3 regions of the Microcoleus sp. MOSTC5 genome follow, and region 2 is predicted to be linked to each of the others. Evidence: riboswitches for the same ligand, from Rfam matches in the RefSeq annotation. Region 2 holds a riboswitch; each other region holds the start of a gene.
The links. A riboswitch is a leader RNA that binds a small molecule or an ion and turns the genes downstream of it on or off. The one in region 2 is predicted to bind cobalamin.

Region 1 (3,279 bases), on a different contig from region 2:
TGGACGCAGAAACCGGGTTTTTTCCAGAAAATCCTCCGTTGAGGACGATCGATCTCGATTGAAAAACCCGGTTTCTGAGCGTCTAAAGTCTGTCAGTCTGGTACTCTTGATTGCCATCAGGTCTGATTATCAGGATCTATCCCCAACTCCCGCAATCGCTGAGCTAGTCGATCGGCGCGCTGGGCTGATTCTTTCACCTGTTCTTCAGGAGTCAGATAACGTTTTCCATCGGCATCATACCAATACAACCACTCTCTTGTCACCCCAGAATAATTTCCCCTTTCACAACCAATCCCCAAACCAATTTCTGACATCCAAACTGGATGTCCTGGCTGTAACTCGTACTTCCCATTGACTAACTTATGTACTTCCAAACGGGGTTTACGGCGGCGGCGGGAAGAATAAATGACGTAATAAAGTACGCCTAAAGCTTGATATTCCTCCAACTTTGTGCTGTATTCCTTGCGATAAGTTGGGGAAACTACTTCCAGTACAAAAGTCGGCAAAACATTTTCGTCCCACAGCACGTAACTGGGACGCAATTCTTCATCATAAAACCTTTCTACACCTAAACTCAAGAAAGCATCTGGCACAATGGCAGGTTTATCGGGGTGATAATAGATACCCATATCTATGCCAAAAAACCAATCCATGCGCTCTGACCAAAGTATCAGCAAGATTGCTTTTAGCAATCCCGGTATTAGTTCTTGCAGTTCGTTATCCACAGGTGTTTCATCTGAGTCTGGTAGTTCATCGGCGGAGGGCAAGTTCCTCGGCAAGTTGTACTGTAACATTGCGGCTTTCCTCAAAAATTACTAATATTATACCGTTGATTTGTTTGGCGATAGTATTTATTGAACGAACCGCAAAGACGCGAAGGAAGAGAAGAGAAGATGATAGGTAATTTTGATTTAGTTAATCTGATGTAATTTTTGTAAAATATTTGCTGAGACTTACGCGATCGACTATACTAAGGCTAACGATTCGGTTCTAATGGGGAGCAGCCGTTAGAGGAAACGGGGAAAGTTCGGTGCAAGTCCGGCGCTGTCCCGCAACTGTAATGAAAGTGATGTCGCTTTCTGAGTCAGGATGCCCGCCGATGTGTTAATTTACATTGTCTCATCTGCGAGGTTCAGCGTGAAGACCGGAAATCGGAAATTGGTCAGCTTGGGATTGATGGCTGGCTTGAGTTGTTATATTGTCCTGGCCTCGGCAACGCCCGCCGCAGCTATGCACATTTCGGAAGGTTTTTTACCGGTGCAATGGGCGGCATTTTGGTGGATGGTGGCGTTGCCTTTTTTTGCAGTAGGTTTGCGCTCAATTACTCGCATTACAAAAGAACACCCAGAACTTAAACTATTGCTAGCTTTAGCTGGTGCGTTTACTTTTGTACTTTCTGCTTTAAAAATTCCATCGGTAACGGGCAGTTGTTCTCACCCAACAGGTACGGGTTTGGGTGCGATTTTATTCGGCCCTTCGGTGATGGCGGTACTCGGTGCTTTAGTGCTGCTTTTTCAAACGTTACTGTTAGCGCATGGTGGGTTGACAACGCTGGGAGCGAATATGTTTTCGATGGCGATTGTCGGCCCTTTCGCTGCCTATTTTATCTATCAATTGCTGTTGCGAACTGGTAGCCAGCGGGCGGCAATTTTTTGTGCGGCGGCTTTGGCAGATTTGCTGACTTATGTGACGACTTCGATTCAATTAGCATTAGCTTTCCCCGCAGCAAGCGGCGGTTTTATGGCTTCGTTTATCAAGTTTGCTGGCATCTTTGCTATCACTCAAGTACCCCTGGCTATTAGTGAGGGATTGCTGACTGTATTAGTGTGGAATTGGCTGCATTCTTACGGGAAGCCGGAGTTGGAAACTTTGAAATTATTGAGACAGGAGTCATAAGCAGTGAATCAAAAACCTACAAAAAATCACCAATCCATTTCGCGGCAAAATTGGCTGTTGGCTGGCGCGGTGATGGTTTTGGCAGCGTTTCCTCTCGTTTTTGTGCGAGGTGAATATGGCGGTGCCGATGACCAAGCTAAGAAAGCAATTACGGAAATTCAACCGGATTATAAACCTTGGTTTAATCACTTGTTTGAGCCGGCTAGCGGAGAAATTTCAACTCTATTGTTTGCGTCTCAAGCGGCAATCGGGGCTGGCGTAGTTGGGTACGTCATTGGGTTGTATAAGGGGCGATCGCAGCGACAAAAATCTGATGATGAATAGCCGTCAGAATGAACCATCAGATTGACAGTCTGGCTTATACAAATCGCTTGCGCGGGTTGCCGCCAATCCACAAATTATCCTTTGCGATCGCCCTGTTAATTCTTTCTCTGGTTTCTGGGGCGATCGTCCAGTTGTCGATCGCCCTTTGGTTGGCTGTCTGGATCGTCGTCTATGCGGGTATTCCGGGGAAACTGTATTTGCGGTTGCTGTCGCTACCGTTGATATTTTTGCTGACAAGTTTGCCTGCTTTGGCGATGAGTGCGGTTGCGGGCGATCGTATCCCCGCAATTCAGTGGGATATCTGGCGAGGTTGGGGTATTAGCATCGGCACTTTTTATCTCTATGTGAGCCGCACTGGGATATACCAAGTGAGCTTGCTATTTGCCCGCGCCTTCGCATCGACAAGCTGTATGTATTTCATCCTCTTGACGGTTCCATTTACCGAAATTTTGCAGATTCTCAGACAATTACGCTGTCCAGAGTTAGTCACAGAACTGCTATTACTAATGTATCGGTTTATTTTTAGCTTATTGGCGATCGCCGATGAACTTTGGATAGCCCAAAACTCGCGCTGTGGCTACCGCACTTGGAAGCGGGGAATGCAGAGTTTAGGCATTTTAATCGGGCAATTGCTTCAGCGAACTTTGGAAAACTACCGTCAAGTTTCCTTGAGTTTAGCGTCGCGCGGCTTTAATGGAGAACTGCGCGTTTGGCATTCTTCCCCTTATAAACCTTCGCGAAGATATACATTGGAAGCCGTGTTTGGTTGCACGGTTTTAACCATTTTAAGCGCAGTATTTCAACGCTAAATTTATTCTTGGGACTTAGCATGGGGGCCCAAAAACCGGGTTTTTTACGAAAATACTTCGTTAGAGCATCGCAGATGCAGTAGAAAACCCGGTTTCCGATCGTCGGTGGGTAAGTCCTATTGTTGATAATTCTCGTATTATCGTTAGTTTAGCGGGCTAGATTTGAATAAGGGCGATCGCACTTCCTCCAACAGCTATTACAAATATGACTTTTATGAACTTAATTAATGAATTATATGAATTGACACGA
Region 2 (3,279 bases):
AAAATAGTCTGCAATAACAGCCAACTATTTAATCCTACTATAATACTAGCCACTAACCAAGCTAAGGCTTTCAGCCAAAATGGATTCACAAACTCTCCCATTAAGTTGCGGTTTGAGGTAAACATTACCAAGGGAATTACTGCAAAGGGTAATTGCAAACTAAGAATCACTTGACTGAAAACCAGTAAATTAGTTGTACTGCCTTCACCAAACAAGATAATTGTGATCAAAGCCGGTACAATTGCAATCAGTCGAGTCAGCAAGCGCCGCAACCAAGGTCGCAGTCGAAAATTTAGAAACCCTTCCATCACAATCTGTCCTGCAAGAGTTGCAGTCAAAGTTGAATTCTGCCCCGAAGCCAATAAAGCAAACGCAAAAATTGCACTGGCAGAACCCACACCCAGCACTGGAGAAAGCAGTTTGTAAGCATCTTGAATTTCTGCTACTTCTTGATAGCCGGAAAAGTGAAAGCTGGCAGCAGACAATATCAGAATTGCGGAATTAATAAACAAAGCTATTGATAGCGCTACGGTAGAATCAACTGTGCCAAATTTAATTGCTTCCCATTTTTTATCAGCAGTTTCTTCCCAAGAGCGAGTTTGCACGATCGACGAATGCAGGTAGAGATTGTGGGGCATCACAGTTGCCCCTAAAATACCAACCGCAATATAAAGCATTGCCTGATTTTGCAAAATCTCTAGGTTGGGAACATAACCGAGTAAAACTCCTCCGGCATCTGGTTTGGCAAAAATCATTTCGGCTATAAAGCAACCGCCAATAATTGCAATAATCGTAATCACCAAAGCTTCGATATAACGAAAGCCTTTTCCTTGTAAAAATAACACCATTATTACATCTAGCGCAGTGATGCACACTCCCCAAACTAAGGGAATGCCAAATAGCAATTGCAGTCCGATCGCACTTCCAACAAGTTCCGCTAAATCGCAAGCCGAAATAGCAATTTCACAAAGTATCCACAGCACAAAACTGACTCGCGGACTGAAATAATCTCGACAAGCTTGTGCCAAATCTCGTCCCGTTGCCACTCCCAAACGCACGCAGAGTGATTGCAGCAAAATTGCCATCAAATTAGATAGCAAAATCACACTTAATAGCGCATAGCCAAACTTTGCTCCCCCCGCTAAGTCAGTCGCCCAGTTTCCCGGGTCCATGTAACCCACTGAAACCAAATATCCAGGCCCTGCGTAGGCCAGCATTTTACGCCAGAAACCTTTACTGTTGGGAACCGGGATGCTGCGGTGGACTTCAGGAAGGCTGGGTCTGTTTTCCGGGGGAGTCATTGGTTTTATTGTTAAATTATTTTCATATTGTTTTCATAATCTCACAAATTCCGTTAAATTTCATCAGTCGTATGGCTCAAAATGCGCCAAAGTTGCAAGAAATATGAAGTTGTGTATTTTTTATCTAACACTCCAGGTAATGTGAATGCAGCAACAGAATGTGTGATATGCTCTGAATATCAAATCGGTTCTGGTGAGGAACAGCCACCAGAGGTAACGGGGAAAGTTCGGTGTAAGTCCGGCACTGTCCCGCAACTGTGAAGGAGACAAGTTCTCCAAGTCAGGATGCCCGCCGACACCCAAATTTACTTTATTCATCTGCGAGGTACATGATGACTACTCAATCTTCTTCTTCTTCGGTTTGGCAACAAACGGCACGGTTGACGCTTTCAACACCCGTGCAAGCGACGCTCTACATCTCCCTATTCGCTTTGACTGTCTGGACTGTTTACTTTACAACCTATCCCGCCGTCCATAACAAGGTACACTCTCTGCGCCACCACACTTTGATGGTTAGTTGTCACTAGACAAGATTGTTTTTATTTGAGATATTGCACTGCGATTCGTTTAATCTGTTGGGGCGGGTAAACCTGCGAGCTTTCTCACAGTGCAGACAGGTTAAATAAACCCGCCCCCCACCCCGCGCGAGATTCCTTAAAAGTCCAGAATTAAAATGTCAAAATTAAAGTTTTCTGCGCTCATCAGTGCTGTCTGCATGATGAGTATCTTTTTCTATGGTTGGGTTGGGTTTTCGCAGTCTCCACAATCAACTGTGCGACTGACTTCTGAACCCCCAATCAGCCAGATTTTACCCTTTGAAGCCGAGGCAACTACACCTTTATCTCCAGTGTCGTTAAAGCTGCAAGCTTTAGATGCGGTGGGGATTCCCTTAGAGAATGCTCGAATTAGTTTGACAATTTTAACTCCGCCTAAAAATCATTGGTTTACCACCGATTTTCCGATCGTGGAGGGAACAAAGTTGCTGGATATAGAGGCTGTTGCAGCTAAAGGTGAGTTACAAATCCAGCAAATGCTGCCCATTAGGGGAAATTATCAATTGTTAGCAAAGGTGACTCCGATCGCAGAAAATGCTTTTACTCCTATTCAGCAAACTTTAACACTATCCGTGCCGGAAAACGGGGTGAAGTATCGCAATTTTGGGATTTTAGCTGTGATTTTGTTGGTTGTTGGGCTAGGTGGCGGCTTGGCGATTGGAGGAAAGCCCAAAATCCAAGCAGGAGAAATAGCGCCTGAAAGAGTGCGATTGCTGTTAAGTGGGGCGATAATAATTGCGATCGCTACCTTGTTATATGTTAATGTCAGTGCTGAAATTGCCCAGTCTGAGATGTCGATGCCAATGTCTCACATGACAGAATCTAAACCGACAGAAAAAACTAGCCCCATTGTGCAATCTCAGGGTTTACAGGTGCGACTTTCTGGAGATGTTAGTGCGACAGTAGGGAAAGCTGCTAATTTACAAGTTCAAGTCACCGATACCAAAACAAATCAGCCAGTCACAGATGTATTGTTCAATGTTAAAGTCACCCAACTCGAAAATGATTGGATTGCTTTTGCCTACAAAGGTGTCCCGGATGCAGCCGGAAAACTGATATGGCAAGAGCAGTTTTTTGATGGCGCACCTCACAAAGTAGAGGTAGAAGTTTCTCCCCAACCCAACGGGGCCCGTCAGTTTTCACCATTCCAGGTTTTACAAAGTATTGAAGTTGAGGGAGTCGCGCCTCCTCTTTCAGTGCGGTTGACTGTTTTAGCTTACTTTACAGGCATTGTAATCGCGGGGATGGCGATCGGATTTGGATTGCAGCGCCGTTTGCTTGGGCTGCGGCTGAGAGTAGGGCGCATTTAACCGGATTTCGGATAATTTAATTTAAGTGCGATCGACTATGATTAAGTCGATCGCCAGAAATCACTCTTGTCAACGTTCCTGATTTGAGAGCTCTTTAAATTCGCGAGAGCCCTG
Region 3 (3,279 bases), on a different contig from region 2:
TCGGCACAGGCTAACTGGTCTTCAAACAATTCCTCGATCGGAGTTTCGTGATCTAAACTAGAATCAGCCTGCCGCTGTGCCATCAAAGCATCGATATCACCGACAAAAGTACCGCTAGCAACAGCTTCGCAATCGACAACAGCAACAACACCGTCTACAGTAGCACCCGTGCGAATTTCCGGCCAGCGAAAAGCTTGAATTAAAGGTTTAGGAAGTGCGAGGCCAGAAGTCTCAATTAAGATACAATCAATTTGTTCTCTGCGCTTCAACAATTCCTGCATAGTCGGCAAGAACTCCTCTTGAACAGTGCAGCAAAGACAACCATTTGTTAGTTCTACAATATTGCTGCTGACATTTTCTTCTTCGTCGCAAACTTGGCAATCGCGCAGCAGTTCTCCGTCAATTCCGATTTCGCCAAATTCGTTAACCAGAACAGCAATGCGGCGACCTTGATTATTTTGCAATAAGTGGCGAATTAAGGTAGTTTTGCCACTACCGAGAAAACCAGTGATGACAGTAACAGGAATTTTGTGCATTGATAATTTTGTGCTTATTTGGTGATGGGATATTTCGTTCCCAAGCAGAGCCTGGGAATACCGATCTAGAGGCTCTGCCTCGCTGGAATAAAGGAGCGCTTTTAATACGAGGCAGAGCCTTTGCGTATGCGTTACCAGGCAAAGCCTAGGAACGAAAGGGAAAAACTAAAGTCCTTACTACAAACCTATCTAATTTGGTAGTGGTGGAATCTTTGCTAAAACGCCTTTTTTCAGAGCTTGAGGACGCTCAGACCAAGGCAAAAAACCGTCCGGTTTGGCATAGTATTGACCCGCGCATTCGAGTACCGCCTCGACGCTTTCCGACTCATTTGCTGGTAAATCGCCAAATAGATAAGTGTACTTTCCAACAGCAGCAAATGACACCGCACAAGAGTGACTGCAAGCACTCATGCACTCAACTTCTTGAATCTCAAATTTATCAGAAAACTCCCAATCTTTAGCGAGTTTCGATAAATCTTCCATAAATTGTTGACCGCCGCTTTTACCTTCGCGCTTGCCGTTTTTCCAAACACTAGCGCAAGCAGTGCAAACAAACAGACTGTGCTTGGTGCGTACAGCCGTGTTAATTCCATCCATCATCCGTACCTCGCAGATGCGTTCAAAAGTGAGTTAGATATCGGCGGGCATTCTGACTTGAGAAACCACAAGAGTTTCATTACAGTTGCGGGACAGCGCCGGACTTGCACCGAACTTTCCCCGTTTCCTCTAGCGGCTGCTCCTCGCTAGAACCGATCGCGAAATCAAATCCTATCACACTTGCCGCCTTTTTTCAAAAAAGTTATGTTTGTAGGAGCGATCGTTTCGTTCGTAGTAAGGACTTTAGTCCTTATAAGATAACGGCTTCAGGACTAAAGTCCTTACTACCAACCATAGTAATTACCTATGAACGCTTTTGCAGACTTTTCCAAACATGGCTATCAAATAAGTCGCGAACTCGGATACAACAGTTTGGGCGGCCGCGTCACCTATCTTGCCACAAAAATTAACACAAAAAAATCCGTTGTAATTAAGCAATTTCAATTTGCCCAGTTAGGTGCTAGCTGGGCAGAATACGAAGCTTACGAACAGGAAATCAAAGTGCTGCAAAATCTGGATTTTCCGGGCATTCCCCGCTATCTCGATTCTTTTCAAACTGACAGCGGTTTCTGCATGGTGCAAGAATACAAAAATGCCGAATCTGCTGTCGCGCGGACTTTTGCGCCGCCGGATATCAAGCAAATTGCGATCGCCACTTTAGAGATTTTAGCTTACCTGCAATCGCAAAAACCGCCCGTAATTCACCGCGACATCAAACCGGAAAACTTGTTAATAGACGAAGACTTAAATGTTTACCTAGTAGACTTCGGTTTTGCACGCTTGGGAGGCGGAAACATCGCCGCCAGCAGCGTCGTCAAAGGCACGATGGGATTCATGCCACCGGAACAAATGTTCAACCGAGAATTAACCAAAGCCTCGGATCTTTACGGCTTGGGGATAACGCTGATTTGTTTGTTAACTGGGACAAAATCTGCGGATGTTGGTAATTTAATTGATGCTAATTATGGCATTCATTTTCGGCATTTAGTACCGCCGTTGCAGCAAGGTTGGATGAATTGGCTGGAAAGGATGGTAGCGCCGAGAATTCAAGATAGATATCAGTCGGCTGCTGATGCTTTAGCTGCACTAGAATCTTTGGATGTCAGCAGCTTGCCGAAAGTGAGAATTGAGCGCGATACGCTGGAATTTGCCGCTACAGAATATGGAGAAACAATAACACAAACCATCGCAATTAGCAACCCAATTCCCGATACAATGCTTTGTGGCAGATGGGAAGTCGCGCCGCATCCGAATGATCCGCCGCATACACCTTACGATCACCCTTGGATCTCGTTTGAGCCGCAGAAATTTGAGAGCAATAATTTTGATGTCAAAATCCTAGTTGATACCAAACAATTGTTGGCAAGTCAAGCTTATGAGCGCTATATAATCTTCCATACAAATTCCGAACCCGACACTTATCAACTCAAAATTAAAGTCACAACAGCTCTCCTTCCTATACCAAAACTAACTACTTTATTGTCTAAGGGCAACCTGATTTTGATCTGCTGGTTGGTGTTATTCGGCTTTCTATTTAGTATGGGCAGCAACTATGACATTGCTTTGGGTATTATTATGAGCTTAGTCTATGGATTTGCAGTTGCTGAAATCACACTCTTAGCAGAATCACATGGAAATAAAAAAACTTGGGTAGGAGGAGTATTAGGATCGCTAATAGGATTAATTTTATATTTTTTCGTTTTGTCTGTTGTTACTGAAGTTATTCGTAATTTACCCCTATCGAACAATACAATTCTATCAATTGCTGCCTCGATAGGGATGGTAATTGCGCTGATATTCTTTAGTTTATGTGGAGCTGCACTTGGAAGTATGATGAATAGGAATTTGGCTATGATTATTGCTATTATCGGGCAATTTTTATTATTTGCATTGTTTGCATTGTTTTCTTTCGTGGCAATGATATTCGATGAGGCTTTCAATGCAGCATTTTTTATTTTCCTAAGCAATTTATGTTGCATGATAGTTTATTTGTGTTGCATGATAGTTTATAGGATTTTTCATAATCGGATTGACGAGCAGACTACCCTCAGAAGAATAATTAACATTTATAATGACAAAATAGCTTTTCTTACGACCGGATTTTGTACTAGCTTGGTAGTAGCATTTCGACTGTTTTTAAACGTTG

Region 1: another riboswitch for cobalamin. It lies ahead of QUA54_RS16235 (energy-coupling factor ABC transporter permease); the one in region 2 lies ahead of QUA54_RS05965 (CbtB-domain containing protein).
Region 3: another riboswitch for cobalamin. It lies ahead of QUA54_RS11615 (DUF1636 domain-containing protein); the one in region 2 lies ahead of QUA54_RS05965 (CbtB-domain containing protein).

What each region holds. Positions count from the first base shown of each region.
Region 1 is NZ_JAUBRK010000026.1:67,212-70,490, reverse strand. Features, by position in the region: gene QUA54_RS16240 (Uma2 family endonuclease) at 117-794, opposite strand; cobalamin riboswitch at 969-1,115, shown strand; gene QUA54_RS16235 (energy-coupling factor ABC transporter permease) at 1,177-1,896, shown strand; gene QUA54_RS16230 (energy-coupling factor ABC transporter substrate-binding protein) at 1,900-2,220, shown strand; gene cbiQ (cobalt ECF transporter T component CbiQ) at 2,229-3,029, shown strand.
Region 2 is NZ_JAUBRK010000008.1:115,701-118,979, reverse strand. Features, by position in the region: gene QUA54_RS05970 (Nramp family divalent metal transporter) at 1-1,301, opposite strand, end outside; cobalamin riboswitch at 1,470-1,612, shown strand; gene QUA54_RS05965 (CbtB-domain containing protein) at 1,631-1,828, shown strand; gene QUA54_RS05960 (hypothetical protein) at 1,975-3,165, shown strand; gene QUA54_RS05955 (vitamin K epoxide reductase family protein) at 3,235-3,279, opposite strand, start outside.
Region 3 is NZ_JAUBRK010000017.1:67,525-70,803, reverse strand. Features, by position in the region: gene cobW (cobalamin biosynthesis protein CobW) at 1-536, opposite strand, end outside; gene QUA54_RS11615 (DUF1636 domain-containing protein) at 726-1,136, opposite strand; cobalamin riboswitch at 1,159-1,305, opposite strand; gene QUA54_RS11610 (serine/threonine-protein kinase) at 1,440-3,279, shown strand, end outside.